DNA from 3 places in the Pseudoalteromonas sp. KAN5 genome. Region 2 is predicted to be linked to each of the others. Evidence: predicted binding sites of a transcription regulator. Region 2 holds the regulator's gene; each other region holds the start of a gene.

Region 1 (10,990 bases), 570 kb from region 2:
ACCGCTTTGAAAGCTACCAAAAAAGTGCTGCCCGCTCACAAAGTAATCTTAAACAAGTGGCTGTCGTAGTTTCCGATATCGATTACTTTAAGCGAGTGAATGATACTTATGGTCATGATGTTGGCGACATAGTATTGGTAAAGTTTTCACAATTTATCGCAGAGTCTATTCGTCCTACCGATGCAGTGTACCGTTTTGGCGGTGAAGAGTTTGTAATAATTTTGCTCGACTGTACTCAGGCACAAGCAAAAAGCAAAATTAATGACCTTATCAAGCAATTAAACGACGACATTTTAAATATTGACGAAATAAACTACCCCATTACGGCCAGTTTTGGTTTAGCCTTTTTGCAGCCAAACGAAACCGCACGAGAAGTCATTGCGAGGGCCGACAAGGTGTTATACCACGCAAAAGAAAATGGCAGAAATCAACTTTGTATAGCTGAATAATCCAGTGAAACTAGTTGATTTTGTTTATTTCTGTGGCAAGTTTGTGTTTGTCATTTTAAAAAAGCCCTATACGTTTGCGCACAGAAGTTGGTACATAGAGATCACATTTCGTGCAGCCAAACTAATAACCACGATGGCTGAAAAAAAACCAATCAATTGGCTACGAGAGCAGGAACTTTTCTTTAGTCATCTATTTATGAAAAAAAGCTTAGAGCCAGTAATACAAATAAATGTAGCCGGTCATATTGTAAAATTAATTAAGCCACCTAATAAAGAGCGACCTAACCGGATGATTATTTACTTTCATGGTGGTGGTTTTATATTAAATGGTGGGCATTTTTACAATAGGTTTAGCAACGAATTAACTCAATATTGTAGTATACCAACAGCATTATTAGATTATAGTTTAGCCCCTGAACATGTTTACCCAAAAGCTCATCATGATTGTGTCGCTATGACTAAAGGTTTGTTTGCACTTTATCCGCAATGCCAGTTTCATTTTATAGGTGACTCAGCAGGCGCTGCTTTACTACTTGCAACCTACCAACAGCTGACTACTCCCGAGCAACAACGCATCCTTAGCTTCACTTTATTGTCGCCTTGGGTTGACCCAAGTAATCAAACTCCGTTGATACAAGACAATGAAGCTTATGATTGTTTAACTCACCATAACTTAAAAGCGTGGCTAGATGCATATTATCCAAAGCCCAAACAAATTGAACTTACCAAACAAATTCAAAATATTATACAACATCCATTGCCTCCCATTTTTATTCAATACGCAGGATGCGAAATAATGGCACAACAAATTGATATGTTTGTAAGTTTCCTTGATGATCACAAAGTGTCCGTGACAGTAGATAAAGCAGCTCATTTATTTCATAACTTTCAAATTATTAGTATGCACACTTATGAAGGTAAGCAAGCCATCAAGAAGATTGTTCGCTTTTTAACTGACTTGCAGTAACCATATTATCAACCTGCACAATTTACATAGTTGTGCAGATTTTTCATAAACCAAATCAACAAGTCCGACCTTAAAAACACAATTTCAAATAAATAAACCCAAAATAACAAACACTTAAAGAAATTGTCAATTAGGCATAACCATTGCTTCGTTTAAAGTATGCCCGCTTAGAATTTACTAAAGCTAAGCGCTTAGTTTTTAATTTAGGAGGAATTATGAGTAATAGTAAAGTCGCTGAATTTACCGCCCCTGGGATGAATAGTGAAGCTGCAGAGCAAGCAATTGCACAACTCGACAACCGTATGGTTGCATTAATTGATTTGCAGCTTACCTTAAAACACATTCACTGGAATGTAGTGGGTCCTAACTTTATTGGTGTACACGAAATGCTCGACCCGCAAGTAGCTGCTGTTCAAGAGATGACAGATACTATCGCAGAACGTATTGCCACATTAGGTGGCGTGCCAGTAGGGACACCTAAATCAATTGTTGATCGCCGCTCTTGGGAAGATTACTCAATTGGTAAAGGATTAGTGAAGGATCACCTTGTTGCTCTTGATAAAGTATACAACGGAGTAAATGGCGACCACCGTAAGGCCCTTGAGAAACTATCTGAGCTTGATCCTGTGTCAGAAGATATGATCATCGCGCAACTTGCTGAGCTTGAGCAATTCCAGTGGTTTGTGCGTGCTCACATTGAATCATCAACCGGTGAATTACAAAGCTAATTATAAAAGTTAATAACGAACCTAGCTCGGTCAGTCCGAGCTAGGTTTATTTTGCTACTGTTTTTTATACACCATTAATAACATCGCTGGCAGCACAGTTAAGCTCACGACTGTAGATACGGCAATACCACACAGCACGATAATCCCCACCCCACGATACAACTCAGAACCTTCACCAGGAATAAATACTAAGGGTGCTAAACCGCACAAGGTTGTCATGGTTGACATAACAATGGGTTTTAAACGCGTTTCAAGTGCGCTAATAACCGCCGGGTAAGCCTCAATACCTGCCGCTAAATTACGACGACTTTGATCAACAATCAGAATTGGGTTATTAACCACAGTGCCTAATAAGATCAAAAAGCCAAGCATAGTGATCATGTCAAACGGTTGATGGAAGCCACCAAATACAGCGCCAAATCCATTGATTAGATTAAGCCCTAATAATCCACCAGCCATTCCTAATGGCACGGTTGCCATAATAAATAATGGCTGGCCCCAATGTTTAAAAATAGCGACTAACAATAAGTAACATAACGCTAGAGCGACAATAAAATTACCACTGAGGGCATCGCGTGTTTTTTCTAATTGATCTGCCGCACCGCCAATACTGATGTTCACTCCTGGGAGCAAGTCACCTTGTTGCTGAAGCTGCGGCAATAGCTGCTCACGCACTAGTTGCTGCGCACGCTCAAGTGCCACATCACGCGGCGGAATAATATAAACGGTTACAGTACGACGACCATCAACTCGGCGTAAACTGTCACTGTCGGCCTTTTCGTTTAGGTTAGCCAGCGCATTTAACGGCAGTAACCCCTGCGAGGTTACTACCGGTGCTTGCTCAAGCCCCTCTAGACTTTGGTTATTACCCGCTTCAGAAAATATAAACACGTCGACCTTATCATCATCTAAAATAAGCTCATCCACATAAGCGCCATCACTTAACGCCGCAACGGTATAACCTAGCTCATCAGCGGTCATGCCCACCTCAGCAAGGCGCTGCCAGCGTGGCTGAATTTCAATTAAAGGCTGATCGAGAGTTAATGAAGAAGGCTCTGAATCCACTTGTGGATTATCAAACACCTCACTGGCCAGTCGGTAAACGGCATCGGCAGCGCGGTATAAATCCACTTGTTCGGTGCCGCTAATATCTAAGGCAACTGCACGCGTGCCGCCATCATTGCTTGAAATAATTGAGCCTCGCGATGAAAACGCCCGCATGCCGGGATAACTTTTAAATTTGGCGGTGATTGCCGCCATCATCGCATCAATATGTTCAGGATTATTAGGTTCACTTAAAAACCAAATATTGCCAACACCAACCGATAATGAATAATATTTCAACGAAGGTAATTCAGTATTACCTTGCTCAAAGTCAGCACTCGGCGCATTTAAATGCTGATTAAAGTAAGTTAGTAATTCATCGCCAATTTTTTGCATGTGGCTCAAGTTATAGCCTGGTGGGGCAATCATCATTGAAAATGCCTTCGGCTCTTCCCCTTCAGGCAAGTATTCAGCTTCTGGCATAAATAACCAAGCACCACCTACCAAGCCTATCACAGCCACAACAACGCATATAATCCGCTGCATTTTTGAGGCTAAGAAGGATGGAATAAACCGTGGTAACCGCATCGTAGAGGTCATAGCGGTATCCGCTTTTGTAGTACACGCAAATCGCGCTGATGCGGCCGGCACCACTAACAAAGCCACTAACATAGAGGCGATAATTGCCCCTGAAATTGCAATAGCAACATCAGAGTACAGTTGCCCCGCTTCTTGCACAATAAACAAAATAGGCGCAAACACCAACACGGTTGTCATCGTTGACGCTAATACAGCAGGCCATACTTCTTGCACCCCTGCAATTGCAGCGTCGAGCTTTGACAGTCCACGTTGCTTAGCTTGTTCAATATTCTCAAGGACTACAATGGTATTATCCACTGTCATACCAATAGCAAAAGCTACCCCAGCTAATGAAATAACATTAATAGTGCGGTCAAATAATAAGAGCCCCAAAAATGCAGCAATAGTACAAATTGGTACGCCCATTACACCTATTAAAGTCGAACGTGGGCTTTTCAAAAACCAAAACATCACTAAAGTTGCCAGTAATGCACCAATTCCTAAGTTGGTCCAAACATTTTTAACTGACCCTTTTACATAACGTACATCATCACTGAGCAAGGTTAATTGCAGGCCATTTTGTGCCAATAAATCACGGTTAATGCGCTCTACCACCGCAGTCATTTCATCTTTAATGGCCATCACGTTTGAGCCACTTTCGCGGCGCACCGACAGCATTAAATTTCGCTCGCCATCGTTATATGACACATCGCGCAATTCATAGTGATCTAACTGTACTTTCGCTACATCTTTGAGCCGTACTGTACGGTCTTGATCTTGTGCAATCACTAACTCTTCAAGCGCTTGCGCTGATTGAAAGCGTCCTACCATACGTAATAAGTATCGGCGCTTGCCGCTGTCAATGTCACCGGCTGATGCATCTTGGTTTCGGCTGCGAATGGCATCTCTTACGGCAACTAAACTAATGTTTCTACTGGCAAGCTTTTGCTGATCAATTAATATCTGTATTTGATATAACGCTCCGCCACGTACATTAACTTGCGATACACCTGCTACACGCTCCATTTCTGGGCGAACATTGTCTTGCGCAAAGTCCCGTAGCATATCGATATCAATATTCAGCGGATTCCCTGCTAGCGGCTTTAATGAGAAAAACATAAACGCGTTCGATGAAAACGAGCTACTGTAGAGTACAGGTTGATCAACATTCTCAGGATAGTTAGGCACTTGAGCTAATGCATTACTTACATTGATCAATGCTTCATTAACATCAACACCAAACGGAAATTCAAGTTCTACTTCAGCTTCACCGGTATTGGCATAACTCGACATCCGCTTTAAATTTGGTAATGAGCGTAAATACCGCTCTTGCTCTATGAGGATTTCTTTTTCCACATCTTGTGGGGTCGCACCTGGCCACTGCGTTACCACTGTTATTGTGCGTACATCTAAATCAGGGATCATCTGCACCGGAATTTTAAACGCAGCTACAAGCCCTAAAATACACGAAATAAGCACTGCAACAGCCACCAGCGTTGCGTTTTTCACCGCACCTTGGAGCATTATTTAGCCCCCGTTTGCGTTACTGATTTAACCGCTTGACCATCTTGGAGCAGTTCATTACCTTGCGTAACCACCCACTGACCAGCATTCAAGCCTTGTGTTATCTCAACGTGGCCATTCATACGTGAGCCCACTTTAACACTTTGCCTTGTGGCAACATCTTCAAATACTGTAAAAACGCTAAACCCGCCATCAGGGTGACGTAACAACGCATCTCGCTCAATCACTACGCTCGCTTTAGCACTAGGTTTTAATGCGATTTCTGCTGTTGCCGACAACCCAACTTGTAAGCCTGCTGAATTAGTAATAGCTAAGCGCAGTAAAAAGCTGCGGTGTGTTGTATTCACGACCGGCACTTTCGCTATAACTTTTGCACTAAACGTCTGATCTGGACGTGAAGCTAAATATACGTCAACGGCAGTTTCAATATCTATCGCTGAGAAATGCTCTTGTGGCATATATAGATCAAGCCAAAGCGATTCATTACTGACTAATTCAAAGGCACTTTGCCCGCGGGTAACCCACTCACCTAAATCCACCATACGTTTAGCCACGATCCCATTAAAGGGGGCAACCAATTGGTGGCGTTTTAAAAGCTGTTGTTGATAAGTTTGATTTGCTTGTGCTTCGAGTAAACTTGCTTGCGCGCCTTTAACAGCGGCTTGCCTATCTGCCAACTCAGTTTGCGCAAACAGTTTTTGCTTAGATAGTGACTGTGCCTCAGCAAAACGCCGCTTGGCGTCATCAACGGCCACTTGCGCACGCGCGACATCAGCATCATTGGCTTGTAATTGCGCTTTTATTAACGCGGAATCTAACGCCAGTAGAGGCTCACCCTGTTTTAGGTATTGCCCTGCTTCTGCATATATTTCAGTAATTACTCCATCAGCAAGCACTGAAAGTTGAGCATGACGCTGTGCTTTTAACGATCCCGTAAGGGTTATTTTTGGCACCAACTGCTGCTGTTTAACCTGCTGTGTTACCACATTCACAGCTTCAGCCGCAAAGCCCAATGAGTTAAAAAGCATTAAGCCAATAAACCAACAACACATAAAAATTTTCAAGATAACTCCTTTACTATCTAAGAAAAACTATCCAATACAAACTACTTAATAAAAACGACTTATTAAAGGCATGCTACTTTTGTTAGATAAAGTTTAGATTAAAGCCTATGAGTAACAACATACCCAGCAATTTAATAAGGATACGGCTACTATAATGCAAACCCCGCCACGTAAACAAGAATCATTTGCAAAACAGTGACTTTAAACGCAAAATAGCGGCAATAAAAAAGTAATTAAACAACTGGAGTACGTATGAGACAGCAAGCACTTTATGAGGCCAAAAAGTTAGTGTTTCAAAAAAGTAGTGGTGTTATGTCTACCCTCTCGCATAATTTAAGAGGTTACCCGTTTGGCTCAGTAACCCCTTATATGTGTGATGAACAAGGGCGTATTTACTTTTTTATTAGTGACATAGCGCAGCATACTAAAAACCTACAGCATGACAAACGTATGAGCCTAACGGTGTTTGATGCTGCAGAACGAGGCGATCAAAATGAACATGGCCGAGTAACCATTGTCGGTGATGGCAGCTTAGTAAGCCAAGCACACGCCGAGGTCCTAATTAATAAGTACGTCACCTTATTTCCTGAAGCACAAAGTTATCGCAATGCTCATGACTTTAATCTGTGGCAATTAGATGCAATACGGGTGCGCTACATTGGTGGTTTTGGCAAAATATTTTGGCTAGAACAAACCGAGTGGCAACAGCCAAGTAAGCAATGGGACGAGTCACAAGAGCAAAGCATGATTGAGCACATGAATGCTGATCACCAAGATGCCATGAGCCTGATTTTGAAACAGCACTGTAACCTTGATGACGCATCACCAGTTATGAGTGGTTTATTACCGCAAGGCTTTTACCTACAAAGCCTAAACCGTAACTATTACATTGCATTTGATGAGCCGTGCGACAGCCCAATGGCGGTACGCAAAGCGCTCGTTCAATTAACCAAGACTGCGCGCGAAGCCAGCTAAAGTCGGTATTGCTTTGTAACAATTAAATGGTGTTAAATTAGGCAAATTGCATATACCCTAAAATCGATACTAATTTAGGAGAAGACCATGAAAGACTTACAAAAACTAGTAGGTAACCTCAGTAAATCAGGTGCATTGAGTGGCTTTTTAGGCGGTGTTGCTGGCGGTGGCTTAACAAGCCTAGTGGGCGGTAAAAGCAGTAAGAAGACCGGTAAAAAAGCAATTAAATACGGTGCATTAGCTGCCGTAGGAGGCCTTGCTTGGAAAGCCTATAAACAATATTCAGAGCAACATAAAGCAACCCAACAGCCAACACCAAAGCACACGAACCGTTTTGATTTTACACCTGCGACCATGCCAGAGCAGTGTTTTTCGCAAGTCGTGGAAGATGAAAGCGGTTCGGGTCAATTAATCTTAATGCGTGCCATGATCGCCGCCGCTTATGCTGATGGCCATATCGACGAGACAGAGCGACAAAAAATATTTGCTCAAGTAGAGAGTATGACACTTTCAATGCAAGAAAAAGCCATGCTGTTTGATGAACTACGTAAGCCAATGACACTCTCGGAGCTTGTGCAAGCTGTGCCAAATGCACAAACGGGGATCGAAGTATACACTGCAAGTGCCAGTGCAATTGACTTACAACAGCCCATATCACAACAATATCTTGATGCACTTGCTGATCAGCTGTGTTTACCTAGCGAATTAGTGAGCAGCATCCACCTGCAATTAGCAGCTCAATAACGACTCGTCCTTCTCTACCGCGCGTTTCAAAAAATAACAAATTCCCCCAAGATATGAATTCAGCATCTTGGGAGGAATTTGAGTATACATACACTAATATTAAATTTACTATCCACGTGTAATTACGATTAACTAGGAAACTGTTGTGCTGTCGCGTTTGTATGATTTTATGCCGGGTTTAAACACTTTATTTCATTATGAACGAAAGTGGTTTACTGATGATTTCAGAGCTGCACTGTCTGTTGCTGCTGTTGCTTTGCCCGTTGCAATCGCCTACGCACAACTTACTGGTGTAAATGCCGCCGTTGGTCTGTATTCATGTATCTTACCCATGATCTTATACGCCCTGTTTGGTAGCTCAAAACAGCTCATTGTTGGGCCAGATGCCGCAACCTGCGCAGTTATTGCAGCAGTAGTCACCCCACTTGCCGCAGGTGATACGGTCAAACATTGGCAATTAGTTGTCACTATGACCGCTATGACGGGCTTTTGGTGTTTAATTGCCAGCAAATTTAAATTAGGTGTACTGGCTGACTTTTTATCTAAACCTATTCTAATGGGTCTGTTAAACGGGGTGGCAATCACGATTATTGTTAGTCAACTTTCAAAAGTAATTGGCTTTACCTTCGATGAAAAATATTTATTGGAACGCTTAGCCGCAGTACCTACTTATTTATCACAAGCTCATATTCCCACCCTGTTAATGGCTGTATTTACTCTTGCTGCTTATTTTGCCATGAAGCGCCTAAAGCCAACCTGGCCTGCTGCCATGTTTGCCATCGCGTTCGCTGCCATATTAGTCTGGCTTTTTAATTTAAAACAATTTGAAATCAATACCATTGGCACAGTCACTGGTGGTTTACCAGTATTTAATACACCCATTTATGATATTGGTATTATTCGTGAGCTTGTAGTGCCAGCGCTGAACTTAGCGATCGTGAGCTTTGTTAGCATGATGCTGACTGCCCGTAGTTTTGCCGCCAAAAATGGTTATGATATCGATGCGGATAAAGAATTTAGAGCCTTAGGTATTGCGAACTTTGCCTCGGCATTATCACAAGGTTTTGCCGTCAGCGGTGCAGACTCTCGTACTGCCGTCAACGATGCTAGCGGCGGAAAAACACAGCTGGTTTCAATCATCGCAGCCGCTATTATTGCCATCATTGCACTCTTTTTAACCGCACCGCTGGAGTTCATACCCAGTGCCGCATTAGGCATAGTACTAATTATTGCTTCAATTCATTTATTAGACTTAAAAGCAGTATGGCAATTAAAACGCAAAGATAAACACGCCTTTTACCTTGCGCTGGCAACTTTACTTGCTGTGTTATTTATTGGCGTTATACCGGGCATCACACTGGCCGTACTATTGGGATTATTTCAGTTCATTCGTACCGTAATGCGACCAACCGACACTGTATTAGGTGTTGATATCAACGGGGTAGTAAGAAGCCTTGATAGCACAGATAAAGCCAAAGCTGTGCAAGGTGTATTTATTTATCGCTTCAATTCGCCCTTAACTTACTTTAATGCAGGTTACTTTAAACGCCGCTTGTTAGAGCAATACGCACGGCAAAAAGACGACACTCAGTGCGTTATTATTGATGCTGTGCCTTGTTTTACCCATTTAGATTTAAGTGTGATGGCGATGCTTGCCGATTTAGACGTGATATTTAAAAAGCGTAACATTCGATTAGAAATAGCCGGTAGAAAACGACAGCTCCTTTCATGGTTTGACGTTGCCGGTATGACATCTGGTAAAGAAGGTATCTACGTACATTCAGACCTATATGTAGCTTTACAAAAAAACAGGGTTAGTCAGCCCTCACAGGAAGTAAGTCAGTTTGCAGCAGCTGATAATGAGGGAGTGTAGGAGTTAGCAAAAATCTAATATCGAAATCAGGCCGCTGCTGGCCTGATTTTTATATGCTCTGATCGCAAAATTAAACTTTTGGATAGTTTGAAGGAAAAAACGCACGACGCGCTTGTTCATCAAACTCTTTTTTAAAGTTGATATCAGTGCCCACCTTACGAGCACGTTCAACTGCCGGGCGGCTATCAATACGTGTGAACCAGCGTTGTAAATTAGGATATGGCGCTAACCCTTCTTCGCCTAAAACAACGGTTGCTTTATCTATCCAGCCCCATGCAGATACATCCGCAACTGTAAACTCATCACCGACGATAAACTCACGCCCTGCAAGGTGTGTGTCTAATACCTCATAATGACGTTGCGCCTCACGTAAATAACGGTTGATAGCGTAATCGAGTTTCTCAGGGGCCGCATGTCTAAAGTGTACTGATTGCCCTGAATAGGGACCCAAACCTGACGCGATAAACATTAACCACGACAGCATTTCAGCGCGATCTTCTGCTTTACCCGCCAGTTTGCCGTACTTTTCAGATAGGTACATTAAAATAGCGTTTGAATCGAATACTCGAGTTTGGCCGTCCATTATGGCTGGCGCCTTGGCATTCGGATTAATTGCTTTAAATTCTGGCGTATGCTGCTCACCCTTTAAGGTATCAACTGGCACAAGTTCGTATGGTAACCCTGTTTCTTCAAGAAAAAGTGCAACTTTCATTGGGTTAGGCGTATGGTGAAAATAAAATTTGATCATGTTGGGCTCCTCAAAATTGAATAATGATTAAAGCACAACTTGAGCGATCGTTCAAATTATAGTTGAAGGTAAATACAGAGATGCTTAAGCTAGGCATAGAATCTGCCTTACTGAATTGTCATTGTGACAATTAGTACGTCTACTGTATTGAGATATACAAACCTACACGCAGAATTAACTAGCGCTATTTAGTTGATCAGGCCTTTTTCACAAACTTGGCTGTTACCATCATTTCCCCTACCCCATCCACTTTGCAATCAAGTTGGTGATCTTTTGTATCTTTGATCCAGCGGAT
Region 2 (10,990 bases):
GGTATTCAAACCGGCTCTGTATTGGTTGAGCAAATGCAAATAGCGGGAAGTTAGGTTAAAGCTTTAAGTCATAATTTTTTAAGCTATAAGTCCTAAGTTTTAAGCAATAAGTTTTGCTCGGTGCCTGAATTTGCGTAGGCGCGGCTTTATGCCGCGCATCAGCGGGAAAGGTTAAAGATGCTAGGGAATATGCTTTTGTAGGTCGGGCTTTAGCCCGAAAAAGTAAAATATTAATTTTTTGGTTTCTCATTTCCTCTCATTGTTTTCTCTTTGTGTAAAAATGTTTATAGGCGCGGCTTTATGCCGCGCATCAGCGGGAAAGGTTAAAGATGCTAGGGAATATGCTTTTGTAGGTCGGGCTTTAGCCCGAAAAAGTAAAATATTAATTTTTTGGTTTCTCATTTCCCCTCATTGTTTTCTCTTTGTGCAAAATGTTTATAGGCGCGGCTTTATGCCGCGCGGTGTGAAGATTCATGGCTAAAGCCATTTCCTACGTCATGCTGTTAACCTAGACCCCCCATTTTTATTATTTCATTTTTCATAAAAAACACTTTACCTCAACTTTGCTTGAGGTTTTATTGTGCCTTTAATTACTCAAATAAAGGAATTTTATTATGTATTTAGAGCACGTGAATTTAGTTGTTGATGATGTTGAAGCTATGCTGCATTTTTATAAAGCCGCTTTTCCACATTGGTCTATAAGAAGCCAAGGTGAAGGGGCGTGGCATGGAAAACCGCGAAAATGGTTGCACTTTGGTGATGACCGACAGTATTTGGCACTAAGTGATAATGGTGAACAACGTAATCGGGATTTAACGGGCCATCAAATTGGTTTAGCGCATTTTGCATATGTTACAAATAATATTGCAGCGGTTATTTCGCGTTTAGAAAGTGCGGGTTACCGTATTGATAAGCGTGGCGCGGAAAACCCTTTTCGTAAAAATGTTTATTTTATCGATCCGGCTGGATTTGAAATTGAGTTTGTGGAGTACCTAAGTGACATTCCCAGTGAGCGTAATAATGATTTATAAAGCGATTAAGTAACTCGCGGCTAGCGTGTAGATAGCTGGCCGCTTTATCGGCTTTACGAGCGCTTATTCATATCTTGCCAGCTGGTTTTGAGGCTGTTGGCGAAGGAGATAAACTTTTCTTTAATGGTTCGCTTGATTTTAATTTCTACCGAGCCAAGCAACACTTTACCTTCGATAGTAATAGTTGGTCCTTGCTGCTTGTTCAGTGACACAGATGTATTTTCAACACTGCCAATAATACTAAATAGTTTTGATACAACATTAACGTGCTCTGGAACATAAATTTGGTCACTACCAAGCAAGCAATTAACATAGAGGGTGATATTTTGATGCTGGAATATGGCATCAGTAAAATCAAGTTCAATCGAACCTAGCAGGTTAGTTAGGTGAATTTCTTTGGGTACGACCCATTGACCACTGCGCTCATTTGATCCCAATATGCTGCGTAGGTGCAATGCTTCATCGTTGTTTTTATTACTGTAATTTGGGCTAAACTGTGCTCTTTTTTCAGATTGATAGCTACTATCAGTTGTTAGTTCAAGGTCACTTACCAAATCAATTAAGGTTTGGTTATCTTTAGCTTCCATCGCTTGGTCTAATCGGCGCTCAAAAGCCTCTGCTGAAATAACCGCATGGCTGTAGTTATAAATTAATTGATCAATAACTTGTTCACGCACTTGCTCAATTGGGCGATCTTCTAGTTTTACAGGCATGGTGTATTCCTTTTTAGTGAAGCAGTTGCTGTATATGTACTATTACTAAGTTCAACTATAACTAAGCAAGGCTTAGGCCATTATTAATTGCAATAAAAATCAATCTGTTAGATTTTATGAAACTAAAATGGTTCGTTATATTAACGACAGATTAACGAATAATGTTATTAAATAGTTAATTTTGCAACGACCAGAATAAATTACCGAATAGTCGGTAAATTATTACCAAGACAAAACACACTGTTGTCACATTTATTCTGTAACACTCTGATTTTTATTGTTTTAAATGTTGGCCTGATGTTCGCATTAATCATATTGTCTTTAATCAAAAGGAGAAAGATTATGAAAACATTTAACAAATCTATTATTGCAGCGTTAGTTCTTGGTACAACAGCAATGGGTGCTCAAGCAAGTAGCTGGGAAAATGAAAGTAAAGATGCTTGGATTGATGGTAAGGCAGAAACAGTTCTTCTAATGAACACTAACTTAAACAATTTTGACATTAACACTGATGTAAAAAATGGCAAAGTTGTACTCACTGGTAAAGTTGAAAGTGAGCTTGATAAAGAGCTAGCCGAAGAGCTTGTATTAAGCCTTGATGGCGTAACTGATGTTGATAACGAATTAACGGTTGTTAAAAATGTCGAAGCCAAAAACAAGAAAATGAAATCTGATAGCACTGAAAGTGACTTAACTGACGCTAAAATCAGTACTGTTATCACAACTCGTTTCTTGTTCAACTCTGAAGTAGGTGGTACTGATATCGACGTTGATACCGATAAAGGTGTAGTTACACTCAAAGGTACTGTTGAATCTGAAGCTGAAAAACAGCTTGCGGTGAAAATTGCCAAAAATGCTGAAGATGTTCGTGATGTGATTGATGAGTTAACAATCGTCGCTGAATAATCTATAAGTCAAGAATGCCCAGCTAGGCTGGGCTTTCTTATGGAGTAAACAATATGGACTTAATTCGTATTATATTTTCAGTATTGATCCCGCCACTGGGTGTTTTTTTACAAGTGGGCTTAGGGATACAGTTTTGGATTAATATTTTGTTAACATTGCTGGGGTATATTCCAGGCTTAATTCATGCAATTTATATAATTGCTAGGCGTTAAGCGCGCAATGTTCAATAAAACAAGGATGGGCAGCCTTATGGCAAGGAGAAATATTATGGACAACATATTAAGGAAAAACCAACAAGGAAGAACAGTCAGTGTTACGCCACTGTGGACGGCACAGCAATGGAAGCAGTTAATGGATAAGGCAACAAGGAGTGAAGCCAAAGCAACAAGGAGCGGGCTTTAAATTATAAGGAATTTACTAGGATGTTAAATACCGAAAAATTATAAGTGCATGCTACTTTTAAACGCAGAGCATGCACTTATAACCTTCCCATAGAATATCTCAAAACTAAATTAGTATCATATAAGCTATAAGCGGTCGGCTTTAGCCACTAAAGGTGTAAGGTAAAAGTTATTAAAAGGCGCTAGGCTTTAGGGAAGTGACTAGGGGCTAGGATTCGTAGCCCGCAGCCGTTACCCGCTGCTTTTTCTCTGTGTAGCGAAGCGCCTCGCTGCTCTTTGTGGTAAAAATTGTTTGTAGGCTCGGGTATCCCGAGAGAAAGATTTAAGTGATTTATTCACAAAGAGGTTAAGAGGCGCTGCGCTTAAGAGAAAGATATAAATGGGTATGTCTTCTCATTTACTCTCATTGTCTTCTCTTTGTGTAAAAAGTGGTTTTTGTCGGAGCTGGCTTTAGCCGCGAAGGTGTAAAGTAAAAGGTGCTAGGATGCGTAGCCCGTGACTTTTATTTTCGGTGGTGAGTATAAACCTGCGCGAGGTAAGCTCGCGGCTACAGGTTTGCACCGATGTTTGGGTTTATTGTAGGCGCGGCTTTATGCCGCGCTTAAAAGGCGCTAGGTTCTAGGGAAGCGACTAGATACTAGGGCCTAAAACCTAGCTTCTAGAACCTCTATTCCTATCTAGACTAACAACCAAGTTGCGGTGCCGAGAAAGGCAAAAATGCCTACAATATCAGTTACAGTAGTCAACACTACACTACCAGCTAGTGCAGGGTCTATTTTCATTTTCTTTAACAGTAGTGGGATACTTGCGCCGGCGACGCCTGCTGCGACTAAATTCATAAACATGGCAAAGGCGAGTACGCCGCCGAGTTTAAAGTCCCACTGCCATAGTGCGACTACACCTGCTATTAAAATTGACCATACCATGCCGTTTATAGCGCCGATCGCGAGCTCTTTCATTAGTAAAAAGCGTTGGTTAGTTTGGTTAATATGACCTACAGCGATACCACGGATCACTAGAGTAAGTGTTTGGCTACCAGCTACGCCACCCATTGAGGGCACAATCCCGTTGAGTACAGCTAGGATCGGTAGAATCGCTAAGGTGTTTTCAAAGAAGCTTGCTACAATTGCAGCGAGCAACGCGGTTAATAAGTTAACGCCAAGCCATACTGAGCGCTTTTTCGAACTTTTTAATACTGGGGCGAAGGTATCTTCTTCGTCGTCAAGACCCGCTAAGCTCAATAAGCTGTGCTCTGCATCTTCACGGATAACGTCAACGATATCATCGATGGTGATCCGGCCCAGCAGGTGGTCGTTATCATCAACAACAGGTGCAGATATCCAGTTATGGCGTTCGAACAATTGGGCTACTTCACTTTCATCCATGGAAATAGGGATTGATTCACAATCTTCGTCCATTAATTCGCGAATAACTTTATCCGGCGAGTTGGTGAGTAGCGTGGTGAGCGACATTGCGCCTAAAAAGCAGTTGTGTTTATCAACCACATAAAGGTCATCAGTGCCTTCAGGCAGTTCGCCACGTAAGCGTAAGTAGCGCAGTACCACGTCAATAGTGACATCGGGACGAATAGTGACCGTATCGGTATTCATCAATGCGCCAGCTGAGCGCTCTTGATAGGAAAGCGCTTGAGTTGCCCGCTCACGGTCTTGGCTATCCATGGCGCTGACAACGTCTTGGTAGACTGTGTCAGGTAAGCTACGTAATACTTCCCCTAAGTCATCGTGACTCATGTCTTCGGTCGCCGCAGCAATATGCTCTGGCGCCATTTGGGCAATGATCCCTAGGCGAACATCTTCAGAAAGCTCTTCGAGTACATCACCTTGTACATCTGGATCTACCAGTTGCCAGAGCAAGGTACGAATTTTATGCGGCGATGATTCTAGTAGTAAAGCTGTGTCACAGGGAGCTGTTTTTGCCAACATACGCCTTACTTGAACAAATTGACCACTGTTAAGTGACTTGGTCACTTGCTTTAGTTGTTGTAGTGGGTAATCTTGTTCAAAAGCTTCTGGCATTGGCGTCCTTAAATAATAAATACATTTAATTGGTGGGATGAAACTTTGATAATTACACTGGTTGCGTTGACCAGTAGCTTATTAAGTTTAACGTAATTTTATTGTGCTGACTATGGACTATTCTTGCTCGTTAAAGCGGTGCGCAATCAGCTCTCCAATAGCAGCAAGTGCGAGTTCGGCATCGGGCCCTTCACACACAACTTTAACTTCTTTACCTTGGCTGCTTTCTAATAACATTAGGCCTAGAACACTGTCGCCAGCGGCTTGTTTGTCATCTTGGTGAAGTGTGATACTGGCATCAAACTGCACGGCTAACTGTGCTAATACACTGGCTGCGCGGGCATGTAATCCAAGTTTGTTTTTTATTAAAAATGTATCTTCTAAGCGCATCCACATTCCTTACTGTAACAGTGGTTGTTATTCTTGCTCGCGATGGCGAATTTTTACATTGCTGTGGCTCATTGAAAAGCTTTCGCCAATGGTTTGCGCTAAATAAACCGAACGATGTTGGCCACCTGTGCAGCCGATTGCAATGGTTAAATAACTGCGGTTATTACGTTCTAAGTGCGGTAACCAGGTTTGTACAAAGGTTTGGATCTGCCAAGTGAATTTTTGCACAATACTGTGGCTGGCTAAGTAATCTTTAACTGGTTGATCAAGACCTGTCAGTGGCTTTAGCTCAGGCTCCCAATGCGGGTTAGGTAAAAAGCGCGCGTCAAATACATAATCCGCTTCTTTTGGAATACCATGTTTAAAGCCAAACGATTCAAAGGTGATAATTAGCTTTTTATCTTTTTTACCTAAAATCTTTTCGCGAATCGTCTCGGCAAGTTGATGGACACTTAGATCAGTGGTATCTAACATAAAGTCAGCACGTGTTGTTAACACATCAAGTAATACTTTTTCTTGTTTGATGGCTAAATCAAGCGGCAATGAATCTAAAGAAAGTGGATGCAAACGGCGCGTTTCAGAAAAACGTTTGATCAGTGTTTGATCATCACAATCTAAATAAAATAATGTTGGATTGGCAAAGCCGGGTAAGTACTCAAGAATGTCGTTAAATTCTTCTTGTTCTTTGGGTAAGTTACGAACATCAATACTAACAGCAATTTTGTCGTAATTATCAGAGACACTACGAACTAATGAAGGCAGTAAGTTTACAGGGATATTATCGACACAATAATAACCAAGATCTTCAACTACACGCAGGGCAACCGATTTACCTGAGCCAGAGCGCCCACTGATGATGATTAACTCCATGTAAACTCTCCTTCACTTAATAGCAATTTTATTAAAAACATGATCACTCTAGCTGGTTAAATAACTCATTAACGTTATTAAAAATTATGTGTACAGAATAACTACCTGTCATAATTTTTCCTTGTTATTGAACTACTTTGTACCGCCATAATAGATCACTAACGCAAGAGGTATGACTTACGATTGCTCAACAATAACGTGATATAAATCTTGATCTGTTTTCGCGCTACGTAGTTGTTTACAAAAATCTTTGTCGTTAAGTTTATCAGCAATTGTGGCTAACGTCTTTAAATGAAGTTGACTATCACCCTCTGGTACGATGAGAGCGACAAACAGATCCACAGGGCGATTATCAATTGCGTCAAAATTAATAGGCGTTTCGCTCACTAAAATGATTGCTAGTGGATTTTCAATACCACTCATTCGACCATGAGGAATGGCAATGCCACGACCAATACCAGTACTACCTAGTTTTTCTCTAGCGAGTAATGCATCGAGGATTTCTTGTTGTGATAGCTGAGGAAGTTGTTCATGAGCCAATTGGCTGATAAATTCAATGATCCGTTTTTTGCTATTAAAAAGGACCGCAGTTTTACTGCAGTCCTGGCAAATAAGTGAGCTTAATTTCATAGTGTTAGTGTCGAGCGTGCTTCTCTTTGTGTTTGATTACTTGACGGTCGAGCTTGTCGATTAGTCCGTCAATGGCTGCATACATGTCTTGATGTTCAGTTGAAGCAAATAACTCAGCACCACTGACATGGATGGTGGCTTCTGCTTTTTGGCTTAGCTTTTCTACGTCAAGAATAACATGGACATTGTTGATGTGATCAAAATGCCTCTCAAGCTTCGCAAACTTATTGTTTACATAGTCTCTTAATGAATCAGTAATTTCTACGTGACGACCAGTTAAATTTAGTTGCATAAGCATTTTCCTTTTTTGATTTTACGCCTTAAATCAAACTCTTTCTTTGATTTGACGGTGGAATAGCCAGTGACTCGCGGTATTTTGCAATAGTCCGTCTAGCTACTTTGATACCTTGCTCTGCCAATATATCTGCAATTTTACTATCACTCAATGGTTTCGCTGAGTTTTCTGCGCTAATCAGTTTTTTGATTAGTGCGCGAATAGCTGTCGATGAGCATTCGCCGCCATTTTCAGTGCTAACATGGCTTGAGAAAAAATACTTTAACTCAAAAATACCACGCGGGGTATGCATGTATTTTTGGGTAGTTACACGAGAAATTGTTGACTCATGCATCTCTACCATTTCAGCAACGTCATTGAGTACCATAGGTCGCATGGCTTCAGGGCCATGTTCAAAGAAACCTTGCTGCTGTTTTACGATGCAATTGGTTACTTTGAGCAATGTGTCATTGCGACTTTCTAGGCTTTTTATAAACCATTTAGCTTCTTGCAGATGCGAACGAATAAACTGACTATCAGTGCTCGACTTTACTGAGCGCGACATAGCTGCATATTGGCTGTTCACTCTGATTTTTGGCATGCTGTCTGGATTAAGTTCAACCACCCAGCGGCCTTTAATTTTTTTCACTGATACGTCAGGAATAACGTATTCTGACTCTTCTCGTACTATGGTATCCGCAGGCTTTGGATTTAGGCTGTGGATCAGAGTCATCACTTCTTTTAGTTCATCTTCCTTAAGCTTAGTCTTTTTCATCAAAGTGCGATAGTCGCGACTAGCTAATAAATCGATATGATCAGTTAAAATCATTTTTGTCTCATTAATCCAAGGGGTTGCCGGATCAAATTGATTTAGCTGAATACATAAACACTCTTGTAGACTGCGAGCCGCGATGCCTACAGGGTCAAATAATTGGATACGTTTTAAAACCGCTTGTACTTCGTCAAGTTCGATTTCTTCTTCGTTGTTGCCTTGATTTAAGCTCTCTACAATGTCTTCACAGCTAAGCGTTAAAATACCTGAGTCATCAATGGCCTCAACAATTGCAATGGCTATTGCTTCATCTGTAGGGCTAAATGGAGTTAGCTGTAGCTGCCACATTAAATATTCATGCAAGGTTTCTGTTGAGGCGCCTTGATATATAGATTCGTCCTCTGGCATTGGGCCTGCTGAGCTATTTGGTGCAGCGCTCATGTACTCATCCCATGTGACATCCATCGCCATTTCATCACTGAGTGTTTCTTTGGTGAGTGCTTCGCTGCTTTCTTGTTCGTATTCGCTGGGCTTGTCATCTGCTGAGGCGCTAACGGTTAAGTCGTCGTTATCTTGCTTTTGCTCATTCTTGCCCGCCGTGTCGTCTGAATACTCATGCTCTTCTAGCTCTAGTAACGGATTGCTATCTAACGCTTCTTGAATTTCTTGCTGCAGATCCAATGTGCTGAGCTGCAATAAGCGGATAGCTTGTTGCAGTTGCGGTGTCATTGTAAGTTGCTGGCCCATGCGCAGCTGGAGTGATTGCCTCATGTATCTCTAACAATCCTTTTATTGTTGTCATTGTTAAGTTTAGCAGATGCTTAGCCAAGTGTGGCTTTATAGCCTAAATTGCTCACCTAGGTAAACATCGCGAACTGTTTGGTCGGCGAGTACATGCTCAGGTGTGCCTGATGCAATTAACTCCCCATGAGAAACTATGTAGGCTTTTTCACAAACATCAAGAGTTTCTCGTACATTATGGTCGGTGATAAGCACGCCAATACCACGGTTTTTAAGGTGTTCAATAATCTTCTTTATATCTAACACTGAAATTGGATCAACACCAGCAAAAGGCTCATCTAACAAGATAAATTTTGGGTCTGCGGCTAATGCACGGGCAATTTCAACACGACGACGTTCACCGCCAGATAGGGCCATACCTTGGCTGTCGCGAATATGTTGAATGCTAAATTCATCAAGTAAGCTGTCAAGAGCTTCTTCTCTTGCTTGTTTTTTAAGGTCTTTTCGGGTCTCTAAAATAGCCATCAAATTTTGATAAACAGTCAATTTACGAAAAATTGATGACTCTTGCGGTAAGTAACCAATCCCCAAGCGAGCGCGACTATGCATTGGCAGTAAGGTGATGTCGTTGTCATCTATACTGATCTTGCCTTTGTCGCTAGGCACTAAGCCTACAATCATATAAAAGGTTGTGGTTTTACCCGCACCATTTGGGCCCAGTAAGCCAACAATGCTGCCGGCGGTAACTTCTAAGCCTACACTTTTGACAACTTGGCGACCTTTGTAGCTTTTAGCTAAAAATTCAGCTTTTAATGTACTCATGGCTGGCCTTTAGATTTGTCTTTTTTGTTACTTACCGGTACTAAAATAGTGTGCACGCGATCATTTGAGCTTTCGCCTTTTTCGGCGCTGATAAGCTGTTGGTCCATGTCGTAGGTAATGCTTTTAGCATTAATTTTTTGCCCTGCTTGAGTAACCTGCGCATCGCCAATTAAGGTTAAGTAGCGCTTGGCAACGTCGTAACGAACCTCTTTAGCGCTGGCGCTCATAATTGTGCCATCAGCTTGTTTTTCTTCAAAATAAGCTGGACTTCCTGTGGCTACAAGCAGTTGTTTATTGTCGCCTAAGTCTTCACGTTTGTGTACTTCAAGGCGATCAGCTTTAATACGGCGGTTACCATGAATAATTTCAACGTTGTTTTCAAAAATACCGATGTTATCTTTTAACTGGGCAAGTTGTTTGTCTGCACTGATCGATACTTGGTCCGCAGGTGGTAAATTAGTCTCAGCAAAGCTTGCAAAGGCCATGAATAAGCTTGGTATAACAAGCAAGTGAGCAAATTTATTGGTCATAATATATGGTTCGCGTATGGTTAATTAGTTCTACCACTTCGGCTTTTAAGTCGGCATTGAGGCCGCGCCCAGTGATCTTTAAATTTGGCCCAATCAATTCTACAGGTTGTTCAGAGCTCATGGTTTGTAGTTCAATATCAACCTGAATGTTATCTGCATTGATGTGCTCAATCATGGCATTGTTGGTCAGGTTTTTAGCCACCACATTGCCTTCTAAAATTAATTGATGGTTTTCATATAAAGTGGCTTCGTTTGCATTAATTTGCCACGTTTGTTGTTGATTATATAAAGTAAAAATAGGTTGCTCAAAGTAAGTGAAGCCTAACTGTTGATAGAGCTCCATTTTTGCAGCGGTTACTTTGTGGCTAATTTTACCTTGTTCATCAAATGCTGTTTGTTTTAATGCTACGGCAGTGTAATCGGGTTTTGCTATTATATCTTCTTGGTTTTGTGGTGCATTTGTTGGCTGATTAAAATAGGGAAACCACAACCACACCATGCAAGCGACGAACAATACGCATAATATTAAACGCGCACTATTCATGAGCTAGTCCCTTCGCTTGTTAGTGACTTACCATTTTCAAGCATCAATAAATCAGTGAGCTCACGCACTGCACCAAAACCACCTGGTAGCATGGTTGTATAATGCGAGATGCGTTTTATGAGCGGGTGTGCATCATTCACTGCTACAGCAAAACCGACTAATTCCATAACCGGCATATCTGGTCCATCGTCACCTATATAGGCTATTTGCTCATCTGTTAACTGCAATTTATTTTTGAGCTGTTGATAAGCTTGCAACTTGTTTTCTTGACCTTGATAAATATGCGCTACAGTCAGGCTAGTCATTCGTTGCTGAACTATCTGTGAATGA
Region 3 (10,990 bases), 1.6 Mb from region 2:
TCACTATCAATGGCAATTTGTTGGCGGTAAGCCATTAGTGAATGAGTTAGATAAACTCAGTGACTACCCTGCAATTACCGAGGCATCCACCGCGTTTGCCAAAGACTTAAAAAAACGAGGCTTTAAATTTTTAGGCCCCACCACAGTTTACGCTCATATGCAGGCCTGTGGCATGGTTAACGATCACAGTAATGATTGTTTTAGGAAACAAGAAATTATTGAGAAATATTAGGCATTAGGTGAAAGGTGAAATATTTTAACCTACCGCGAATTAATCTCGCGATAGGTTATATTTTTTCATTTTTTCAACTAGGGTTGTGCGGCGCACACCGAGTATTTCGGCGGCACGGGCAACCACATAATCATAGCGTTCTAAGGCCTGAGTAATTAGGCTTATTTCAAGTTCTGCTAAGTATTCTTTTAATTCAATGCCTTCATCAGGTAATAACCCTGAGTCAGGCGCGCCTATCTCAACTTCGGGCTCATCATCATAATCACTAAATCCCGAGCTAAAAATATCATTAAATGCATCACGCTCCATCAACTCCTCTGGATATTCAGGCTCATAAGCATCCACTTCAATATAGCGGTATTTAGCGGGTAGATCAGGAATATCCACGACTTTATCTGGCAACATGATCACCATGCGCTCAACCAGATTAGCTAACTCACGAATATTACCCGGCCACGTATGCTCTTTAAGACTATCAATAGCGCGCTCTGTGAATTTAGCTGTTGAACCACTTTGCTCGCTTATGCGACGCATTAACTCTTTTAATAAAAGTGGAATGTCATCTACACGCTGTGCAAGAGACGGATTTTCAATTGGAAACACATTAAGGCGATAATACAAATCCTCGCGGAAACTGCCCTGCTCTATCATCTGTTCAAGATCGCGGTGCGTCGCTGCAATCACCCGCACATCAGCCTGAATTGCTTTGGTACCGCCAACCCGCTCATAGCTGCGCTCTTGCAATACACGCAACAACTTCACTTGCATTTGCAGTGGCATGTCACCAATTTCATCTAAAAACAGCGTGCCACCTTGGGCTAGTTCAAAACGCCCTTTACGGGCAGAAATAGCGCCCGTAAACGCACCTTTTTCATGGCCAAACAATTCACTTTCTAACAGCTCGGCAGGAATAGCACCGCAGTTAACAGGCACAAACGGCCCAGCGTTTCGTTTAGAAAGTAAATGCACATTGCGGGCAACCACTTCTTTACCTGTGCCTGATTCACCTAAAATTAAGACGTTCGCATCGGTTTTCGCCACTTGCTCAATCAAAAAGCGTACATCTTTAACCGCTTCTGTTTCACCAACAAGGCCGTCAAAGGTTTTATGCGGTTTATGATGCTTATGTTCATTTGGCAGCATACGTTGGTATTGTTGGCAATCATGTAGCAGCTGAGTGGTTACATCATGATTAAATGGCTCACAGATCAAGCCAACAACATTAGCGATACTTAACAGCGGTTTCAGTGTTTCGCCAATTAACAAAAATGGGATCGTGGGATGACGTTTGATCACGTTTTCATGATCTAATTGTTGCAATGCGCCAAGGATGACAATGCATGATTGCTTTTGGTACTTATTACATTCTTGCTCAATACTGGCGTCATCCACAAGCTGAACGGCTTCACCAATAAAAGTCAACGCAGCATGTAAACCAATCGCACGGTTATTATTATTATCTAAAATCAAGATCATTATTTAGCGAACCACAGTTACCACCAGCCATTAATGAGTTAAATTGTAAGCGAGTTTGACAGGGATGCAAGCACAAAGCGGCAGTTTTTTGACATAGATGCCAAAAAACAGACGCATTGCTAATTATAAGTAATACTTAAGAATTAACAAACTAACGATTAAAAATAGTAGCCGCTAAGAACTGCCTATTTTCTGTTTTTACTAATTTCACAGTGTTTGCTATAACTAATCACAATAGATACTTTAGTTTTATATAGGTTTGCCGATAACATACAATCAACCATTGCATTTGGCATTATTATTGCTTTGTTTAACATAGTGATTTTTTAAGCAATATTTAACTAAATTTAGGATTTACTCATGGCCCATATATCTGTCAAAAAATACAGTCAAGTTAGTGTTAGCAACATAAACGAAATGACTCCTTATGAACAAATCAACCTGATATTTAGTAATATTTTAGGTCGTTTAGCTGCAACGAAAGGATTTATCGAGCGCAAAGAGATTGAAAAGAAAGGCGAAAATATTTCTAGCTGTATCCTTTTATTTGGTGCCTTGCAGGATGCTTTAAACTTTGAAGTAGAACAAGATCCTAGCATTTCTAATAACTTACTGTCGCTTTATGATTATTGCCAGCGTAAACTTGTTGAAGCTAATGTCAATAATGATATTGATGCCATCAACGAAGTAATTAATATCGTAAAAGAAGTAAAGGAAGGTTGGGATGCAATCCCGCTAGAAGAGCGTATTAAAAGCCAAGCACAAGAATAAGCACTAATGGATTATGAGCGACAACTCCTTGATATACTCACTTTACTTAACAATAAAGTGAGTGAAGGTGATGCTGAAAAAGCAAATACATTACACGCACAACTTAATGAGTATTTAATTCAATGGTGTGAAAGTGACTCACCACCGAGTCAAACTCAGCTTAAGAGTGTTCAAAAACATATTGCTGATATTACAAAATCAGCAGAAAGCGCTCGTAATGAGGTTCAAAAAAGCTTACTTGAACAGCGCAAATCCAAACAAGCAATTTCTAAATACAAATCAACAAAGCCATAAAAATTACATTTTTCGCAAGATAAATTCCTGCCTACGCTATATAGATCTTCGTAGCTACAATGTTACATCGTAATTTTCACTCAAAGGCTAAAATGAAAAAAGAAGAGTTTCCCCTTCTTTTTTCATATTTAAAGCTAATAGCTATATTACTTAGACTGTCTTACTACTCCAGGCATATTCTCTAGTTGCGCTTGAACATAACTGCTCGTTGAGTTTAATTGGGCTACAAGTAAATCCATACTGTTATACTGCGCATATAAACGTGACTCTAATGACTCCATTTTACGAGCAAAATCAATTCTTTCATCATCAATACTATTCAATTGATTTTGTTTACTATCGATACGATTTTGTACTACTCCATCGCTATCAGTATAAAAACTCATTAGTTCATCAAATGATTGTGCAAAACCGTCATCATCATTTTCACCTAAAAAGAATTCCTGCACTAAATCTACATTGCTTTCAATTTTCTCATCTAAGCGTTCAGAATCTAAGGTTAATTTACCATAACGATCAGCTTCTACACCGAGTTGCGACAACGATAATGCACTGCCATCACTTAAGCCGACTTCGTTGGTCAATTGCTGGCGAAGTTTTGACATAACACCGCGTAGCATAGAGTCACCAGCCATAACCCCGGCTCCACTTTCACCCGACTTACCAAGATTATTACTTAACGTTAATAATTCGTTATAGCTCTCGATAAAACTATTTAAGCCTGCTTTAATATTGCTATTATTTTCTTTGACTGTCAGGTTACTTTGATCATCATCGTCGCTATGAATTTTTTTCGCAGTGATATCAACACCATCAATCACATTAGTGAATTCATTGGTATTGCTTGTTACTGTTAAGGTGCCATCAATAGTTATTTGTGCGTTTTGCGCTGCATTAACTTCAGTTACATTCGTAATATGATTGGCAGGGTCTGCATCAGACACGTCATAAGCTAATCGAGAAAGACCACCTCCGTCAGTATTATTACCATCGCTATCTTGTACGGTTATTGTAATCGCGTTATCTTCACCGGTTTCTTTACTGGTCAACACTAAGTGCTGCCCGGCATCACTGGTTACTATCGTTGCTACAACAGAATCATTGGAGTCTGAACCTGTAAATGGGCCGTTATTAATTTGGTCTCTTAAATCTTCCAATGTATTAGTTGGAGATAACACTGTAGAAAAACTATTTTCGCCAGAGCCAATGGTAATAACCCCGCCGCCTATGGCTTCATCTGCAGCGAATGCCGCAGAGGATAATTTATGTGCCTGTGCTAAGGCATCCACTTTTACATTATAACTACCTGGCTGTGCGTCTTTATTAGATGTAAGCGATATAAAATCGTCATTACCTGACACTGACCGCTTTTGATAATTATCAACTTCGCCCAGCGCTTCCATCGAAGTTTGCAGTTTTTCAAGCGCTGATTTTAACGCCCCTGCCGCAGATATATCTGTAGTCAGTGTTGCTTCTTTTGTATTTAAACGTGACGTAAACGGTGCTTTTTCTGCATTTACCAAAGCATCGACAATATCTGATACTGCTAAACCAGAACCTAAACCATTAAATGAAATAGCCATATTACACCTTCTTAATTACACATCTAACTCAAAAATAGACACTTAAACAGTTTGATCAATTAACATACCTGCCGTTTCAGACAGTTTTGCAACTAAACTCAGTACTTCTTCTGACGGATACTGCTTAATTAACTCACCATTTGTTTTATCAATCACTTTGATGACATCTCGGCCTGACTCTTCATCTACTTGAAACTGTAAACTGCGATTCATTTCGCCCATAAAATCCTGCAATTGTTGCGCCACTTTCTCCAGTTGCTCATGGTTAAGCTGTTTATTAGTCATTTGCTCTTGCAAATTATTATCCGCCGATTTGGGACGCTCAGTTAAGCTGTTATTCGTTTTGTTAGGCTCATCAATGGCTGTTGCTGTAAGTTGCGGGCTTAGGGCAATTTTGTCTTCAGCTTTTTGTGGTGCCATCGCAAAATCAGAACTTTGGGTTATTGTACTCATAACGCATCCTTAATTTTTACCTTCTAGCTAATACAACAAAAGGAGATTAGCCTAAGCCAACCTCCTTTTCATTATTTAACTAATGCTGACTTAATCATTAGTCTAGCTAATCATTAACCTAAGCGCTATTAGCCAATTAAGCTAAGTGCTGCTTGTGGTAACTGATTCGCTTGCGACAAGATTGACGTACCCGCTTGTTGCAAGATTTGGTTTTTCGTCATTTGCGCTGTTTCGCTAGCAAAATCAGTATCTTGTATACGACTACGTGATGCAGATACGTTTTCAGAGATATTTGCAAGATTACTGATTGTATGACCAAAACGGTTTTGCACCGCACCTAAATCCGCGCGTTGCGCATCTATATCAGCCAGCGCAGCATCTATAACTGCTAACGCATCTTGAGAGCCTACAGCTGTCTTTAAATCAATTTTTGCTACATCATCTAATGTTGAATTACCTACAGTTGCAATCTCACCCGATCCCCCCACAGTAAACTTATCTGTTGAAGTAAGGTTTACCTGTGAGTCAACAACAACACCAGTAGCATCACCGACAGAACCATTTAAGCTTGCCGTGCTTGCAGCATCACCAACTAGCAACACACCTGCAACATCTGTTTCTTCGATTAAAATACTACCAGCATCAGCGTCATAAGTTGCATTTATACCTGCCTTACCAAGGTCTGAAGCTAAATCTGACAGACTACCATTATATCCTGACAAATCAAACTCTTTATCACCAACACTTAATGTGCCAGTATCCGCAGAAGTTAAACCCGTAATTGTTGCATTAACAGAAGTCTGAGCTTTTATACCAACTGCTGCCGTATTAATAGCATCAGCAGCTTCCTGAGCGTTCATTGCACTCAAATCAACTGTGGTATTACCATTCGGTCCAGATAAAACCACTGCATTTGAAGCTACGGTAGATTCAGAGTAGGTAGTAGCTGTTGCAGCTCCAACTGTATTATCAAATACAGTACCACCACCTTTAATTGCATGTTGTCCCAAGTTATCAGCTGATATATTTCCTAGGGATACATTAATGGTTTCGTTTGCGTTTGCACCAACTTGAAAAGATTTAGTGCCAAATGTACCATCTAATAACTGCTGACCACCGAATGAGGTGGTTTCTGCAATACGTGTTAACTCAGTTTGAAGTGCTGACACTTCCTTTTGGAGTGACTCTCTGTCTTCAGCTGAATTTGATCCATTAGCCGATTGTAGTGCAAGTTCACGCATACGCTGCAAAATACTGGTCGACTCTTGCATCGCACCTTCAGCAGTTTGTGCCATTGAAATGCCATCATTGGCGTTACGCTGTGCTACTGCTAAACCATTAACTTGAGAAGTTAAACGGTTTGAAATTTGTAGGCCAGCGGCATCATCTTTCGCGCTGTTGATACGCATACCTGAAGCTAAACGCTCCATAGATGTTGCTAAGCCTTGACTTGATTTGTTCAAGTTACGCTGAGCATTTAATGAAGATACATTTGTATTTACTGATAAAGCCATGATAAAACTCCTGATTACTTTCGTAATGTTGCTGTTTTGATTTAACCAAGAACTGTCACAATTGTATGTTCAAGCTCTGTACTGATTAAGTTAACGGCAGGTGAGAATTTATCTTTAGGCTTTTTTTAAAAAAAGTGGACTTTATTTGCAGAATTAAACTTAAAGCACTAATTTTAAACACCTTTTATTTTTATCTATTTTATAATTTTTGGCTAAAACCGTTTGATTACTACATTACAGTGGCAAACACAGCACCGTAAGCAAGATTTTATATCACGCTTTTCATTAAACATTCACACTTATTTCAGCTTTTTATTTTGGTTTTCTCTGTGTAACTCTGCGCATCTCGGTGGTGAAATTGATTTAGACATTAATTACCACAGAGGAGCAAGAGGCGCTGCGCGCTGCACCGAGAAATAAGAAATTTGAGATACAAGAGCGTTAAGTAAATTGCCGCCTACATGCTTTATTGTTACGCGATAAAAAAGCGCAACCTGTGCGCTTTTTTATATATAAAGCTATAACTTTAACTAACCACCTAACAAGCTAATTGCGGCTTGTGGTATTTGGTTTGCTTGCGACAAGATTGAGGTACCTGCTTGTTGTAAGATTTGGTTTTTCGTCATGGCAGCTGTTTCGGTTGCAAAGTCAGTATCTTGGATTCGGCTACGTGATGCAGACACATTTTCAGAGATGTTTGCAAGGTTACTAATGGTGTGCCCAAAACGGTTTTGAGCTGCACCCAAGTCGGCTCTATCTTCATCTATACTTGCCAAAGCTGCATCTATTACAGAAATTGAGCTTTGCGCCCCAACAGCTGTTCTTATATCTATATCAGCAACATTGTCAAGGGTAGAGCTTCCTACAGTTGCAATCTCACCCGATCCCCCCACAGTAAACTTATCTGTTGAAGTAAGGTTTACCTGTGAGTCAACAACAACACCAGTAGCATCACCGACAGAACCATTTAAGCTTGCCGTGCTTGCAGCATCACCAACTAGCAACACACCTGCAACATCTGTTTCTTCGATTAAAATACTACCAGCATCAGCGTCATAAGTTGCATTTATACCTGCCTTACCAAGGTCTGAAGCTAAATCTGACAGACTACCATTATATCCTGACAAATCAAACTCTTTATCACCAACACTTAATGTGCCAGTATCCGCAGAAGTTAAACCCGTAATTGTTGCATTAACAGAAGTCTGAGCTTTTATACCAACTGCTGCCGTATTAATAGCATCAGCAGCTTCCTGAGCGTTCATTGCACTCAAATCAACTGTGGTATTACCATTCGGTCCAGATAAAACCACTGCATTTGAAGCTACGGTAGATTCAGAGTAGGTAGTAGCTGTTGCAGCTCCAACTGTATTATCAAATACAGTACCACCACCTTTAATTGCATGTTGTCCCAAGTTATCAGCTGATATATTTCCTAGGGATACATTAATGGTTTCGTTTGCGTTTGCACCAACTTGAAAAGATTTAGTGCCAAATGTACCATCTAATAACTGCTGACCACCGAATGAGGTGGTTTCTGCAATACGTGTTAACTCAGTTTGAAGTGCTGACACTTCCTTTTGGAGTGACTCTCTGTCTTCAGCTGAATTTGATCCATTAGCCGATTGTAGTGCTAGCTCTCGCATGCGTTGCAAAATATTTGTTGATTCTTGCATTGCGCCTTCAGCTGTCTGCGCCATTGAAATGCCATCATTGGCGTTACGCTGTGCTACTGCTAAACCATTTATCTGTGAGGTTAAGCGGTTTGAAATTTGTAGGCCGGCGGCATCATCTTTAGCGCTATTAATCCGCATACCTGACGCTAGGCGCTCCATTGAGGTAGATAAGCCTTGGCTTGATTTATTTAAGTTGCGTTGTGCGTTGAGTGACGACACATTAGTATTGACTGTTAATGCCATTTTACCATCTCCAAGTTTTAAACAGGGCGTGGTTCAAAATGCCTTTGCAGGAACCACTACTAGATGGTTTTAACAATGCAGTTGTTGTGCCAACTTTAAAAAACACATAACCAACTGTTTATATTTAATAAATTTTATTTGGAAGTATTTTTTAAACTAAAAAATAAAAAAGCGACAATTTTTTGCCGCTTGTTTATCTGGTGAGTGGGGCAAGTTATTACCCTAGGATAAAACAAAAACCTCTAGCTTGGATGCGAATAGTAATGAGTTTATAAATAGTCGAATAATGAAAGGTTAGCTAAACGGCCAAAAGTTGCCTGCGATGCTTGTAATGCGGTTTCTTGTTTTGTGAGTTCACTGATAGCCTCTGCCATATCAACCTCAACAAGGCTGGCTTTATTGGCTTTATTATTTATATCAAGTGCGCTGTTTGAATCTGCTACTCGCTCAACCACAATCATACGAGCACCTAAGCTTGCTTGTGTAAATACCACTTGATCACTGGCATTTTGTAACTGTACTGAGCCATCGGCTAGTGCATCTTGTAGTGCATCACCTGTAAGGTCAGAATTCAAACTAGTAATGAGCCCTTGTAACGTATTAAGTATGTTTTCTTTCGCTGGCTTTTCAAGAGTAAACTCCATCGTGCCCGGTACATCACCTTCTAGCTTAAACTCCATGCCAGCGTATTCAATAGGCTCACCGGTATACTCACCTGTGACTGCTGGTGTGATTGGATTACCATAGCCATCATTTATAACATAGGTATCTGGATCACCGGCGACAAGTTCAACTTGAAAAGAATTATCTGCTACAGTCGCTGTGGGGCTTAAATCATAATTTTCTTTATGAAATTTATCAAAATCAGCTTGGTTTTTAACATATACAGTGCCATCAGTAATGCTGCCACCTAGCGTTCCTGAGTTTGATGCTACATTTAAACGTGCATTCACTTTTTCAAAGGTACTAAAGCCGTTATCACTTGATTTTACTTCAACCCCTTGAGCAATAGTGACCGCGTGTTGCCCTTGATCACCTTGGTATTCGTATTTACCCGTGCCACTATTAAAGCTATAACTTTGAGTACTGTCTTGATAACCAGAAAATATATATTTTCCATCTTCTGATTGGCTATTCATTAAATTGACTAACGATTTTTGCAACTCTTTAAGTTCACCTGCAATTGTCTCTAAATCAGTTTGGCTCATTGCACCATTACCGGCTCGAATAGTAAGCTCTTGCGCTGCTTGAATAGTGGTATTAATGCTTTGCAATATGCTTTCTTCGGTTTCAAGGCGACCATTGAGCTGATTAATATTTTTAGTATATTGCTCATTCATTTGTATTTTATTTGTATACAATGATGCCTGCGAATACGCAGAAGGGCTTTCTGAGGTACTTAAATATTTTTTGCCTGTGGTAACTCGCTCTTGCGCATTGGCAACACCTTGTTGGCCATCAAGTATTTTATTTATATTACTTTGGTACATTTGATTATTTGATAAACGCATAATTACCTCGCAGCACTTAATAAGGTGTCAAATATAGAACGAGCGGTAGACAAAACTTGCGCCGATGCGGCATACGATTGTTGGAAACGTAATAAATTTGCCGCTTCCTCGTCAAGATTAACCCCAGATAAAGATTCATACCAAGCTTCAGACTGCTCTGCCAACGCAGTAAACGCCGCCCCACTGGTTTGAGCTTGATGTGTAATTACGCCGATATCTGATACTAAACCTGTGTATGATTGATTTAAAGTTTTGTGGTTATTACTAGCGTTACCCACTACATTTTGCCTAACTATATTTGAGTTTTGGATATCGGATAACAACTGGCCATTCCGGTTATCGTCAAAACCATCTGCATTAGCCTCGATTGTGAATGAATCACCTAACGCTGGCGTCCCCTCGATGTTAAAATCAAAACCAATCTCCTCAGCTGAAAATGTTGTTATATCATCTAACACACCTGCTGTTTCAGCTTGTTGAATAACATTTTTTCCAGAAGAATCAATTGCAAAAGGATCCGTTGTATTAGTACCATCACTTAAGGTATACATATCTGGGTTTTCAGCGCTTTTTGTTAAGGTTAACGAGCCTGTGGATAATTGTAACGATGGGGTATCAGTAAAGTTTGATACATCAGATACGGTACCAGCTGAAATACTGGCTGCACCTGTATTATTGATATCATTTGCAGTTCGAACAGGCGAAGCAAGAGCTATATCTTCTGGGCGATTTGTTGCAAGCTCTAAGCTCGTTGATGCTTGAGAGTTGAGTTTGACCATAAATTGATCATCAATATTAGGTGTAGAAGACACATCCAATGTTAATTCTAACCCGAATAGATCTAACCCTGTGTTGTTTTGTGAATTAACTTTACCTGTAGCTGGGTCGACTGATGCCGTTGTAAAAAGATTGTTACCATTGGCATCTTTTATCATCTCCCCTTTATTATCAATAGGGTAAATTTCAACCTCATTCGTGTCACTGTACTTTACAATAAAATCACTTGCTGGCAATTCATTGCCTTTACCAGCTTCAACGGTTGCGGTCATGCTGCCGTTGCCCGTGTTTGCTTGATAAGCAAATGCCTGGACTTCAGGAATATTAAAAATGTCGCCCCCTAAATTGCCGTCAGCATCCATCCCTAAGTGGTTTTGCTGATTAAATGTATCAGCCAAAGCCAACCCCATTTGTCCTAGCTGGTTTTGCGCAGGGATTAATATGTCATCGCGAAATGCTA

What was found. The regulator sigma-54, encoded in region 2, starts transcription at its own class of promoters, with help from an activator protein. The targets are predictions, from matches to a motif close to GTTGGCACGNNNNTNGNNT.
Region 1: the regulator sigma-54 is predicted to act here: its motif matches at 1,547-1,565, upstream of dps (DNA starvation/stationary phase protection protein Dps).
Region 3: the regulator sigma-54 is predicted to act here: its motif matches at 1,997-2,015, upstream of fliS (flagellar export chaperone FliS).

Annotation. Positions count from the first base shown of each region.
Region 1 is NZ_AP025589.1:369,558-380,547, reverse strand. It holds gene KAN5_RS01670 (GGDEF domain-containing protein) at 1-449, shown strand, start outside; gene KAN5_RS01665 (alpha/beta hydrolase) at 493-1,416, shown strand; gene dps (DNA starvation/stationary phase protection protein Dps) at 1,632-2,144, shown strand; gene KAN5_RS01655 (efflux RND transporter permease subunit) at 2,199-5,291, opposite strand; gene KAN5_RS01650 (efflux RND transporter periplasmic adaptor subunit) at 5,291-6,355, opposite strand; gene KAN5_RS01645 (DUF2470 domain-containing protein) at 6,608-7,330, shown strand; gene KAN5_RS01640 (tellurite resistance TerB family protein) at 7,418-8,074, shown strand; gene KAN5_RS01635 (SulP family inorganic anion transporter) at 8,220-9,947, shown strand; gene KAN5_RS01630 (glutathione S-transferase N-terminal domain-containing protein) at 10,018-10,695, opposite strand; gene KAN5_RS01625 (zinc ribbon domain-containing protein YjdM) at 10,892-10,990, opposite strand, start outside.
Region 2 is NZ_AP025589.1:3,703,527-3,714,516, forward strand. It holds gene pmbA (metalloprotease PmbA) at 1-54, shown strand, start outside; gene KAN5_RS16445 (VOC family protein) at 615-1,031, shown strand; gene KAN5_RS16450 (LiaF domain-containing protein) at 1,085-1,744, opposite strand; gene KAN5_RS16455 (BON domain-containing protein) at 2,087-2,650, shown strand; gene KAN5_RS16460 (YqaE/Pmp3 family membrane protein) at 2,704-2,862, shown strand; gene mgtE (magnesium transporter) at 3,729-5,087, opposite strand; gene KAN5_RS16470 (HPr family phosphocarrier protein) at 5,205-5,477, opposite strand; gene rapZ (RNase adapter RapZ) at 5,505-6,347, opposite strand; gene ptsN (PTS IIA-like nitrogen regulatory protein PtsN) at 6,525-6,977, opposite strand; gene hpf (ribosome hibernation promoting factor) at 6,982-7,269, opposite strand; gene KAN5_RS16490 (RNA polymerase factor sigma-54) at 7,298-8,794, opposite strand; gene lptB (LPS export ABC transporter ATP-binding protein) at 8,861-9,586, opposite strand; gene lptA (lipopolysaccharide transport periplasmic protein LptA) at 9,583-10,116, opposite strand; gene lptC (LPS export ABC transporter periplasmic protein LptC) at 10,106-10,660, opposite strand; gene kdsC (3-deoxy-manno-octulosonate-8-phosphatase KdsC) at 10,657-10,990, opposite strand, start outside.
Region 3 is NZ_AP025589.1:2,119,478-2,130,467, forward strand. It holds gene KAN5_RS09560 (DNA-3-methyladenine glycosylase I) at 1-232, shown strand, start outside; gene KAN5_RS09565 (sigma-54 dependent transcriptional regulator) at 272-1,708, opposite strand; gene fliS (flagellar export chaperone FliS) at 2,069-2,479, shown strand; gene KAN5_RS09575 (hypothetical protein) at 2,486-2,773, shown strand; gene fliD (flagellar filament capping protein FliD) at 2,920-4,356, opposite strand; gene KAN5_RS09585 (flagellar protein FlaG) at 4,399-4,809, opposite strand; gene KAN5_RS09590 (flagellin) at 4,938-6,323, opposite strand; gene KAN5_RS09595 (flagellin) at 6,854-8,242, opposite strand; gene flgL (flagellar hook-associated protein FlgL) at 8,512-9,753, opposite strand; gene flgK (flagellar hook-associated protein FlgK) at 9,756-10,990, opposite strand, start outside.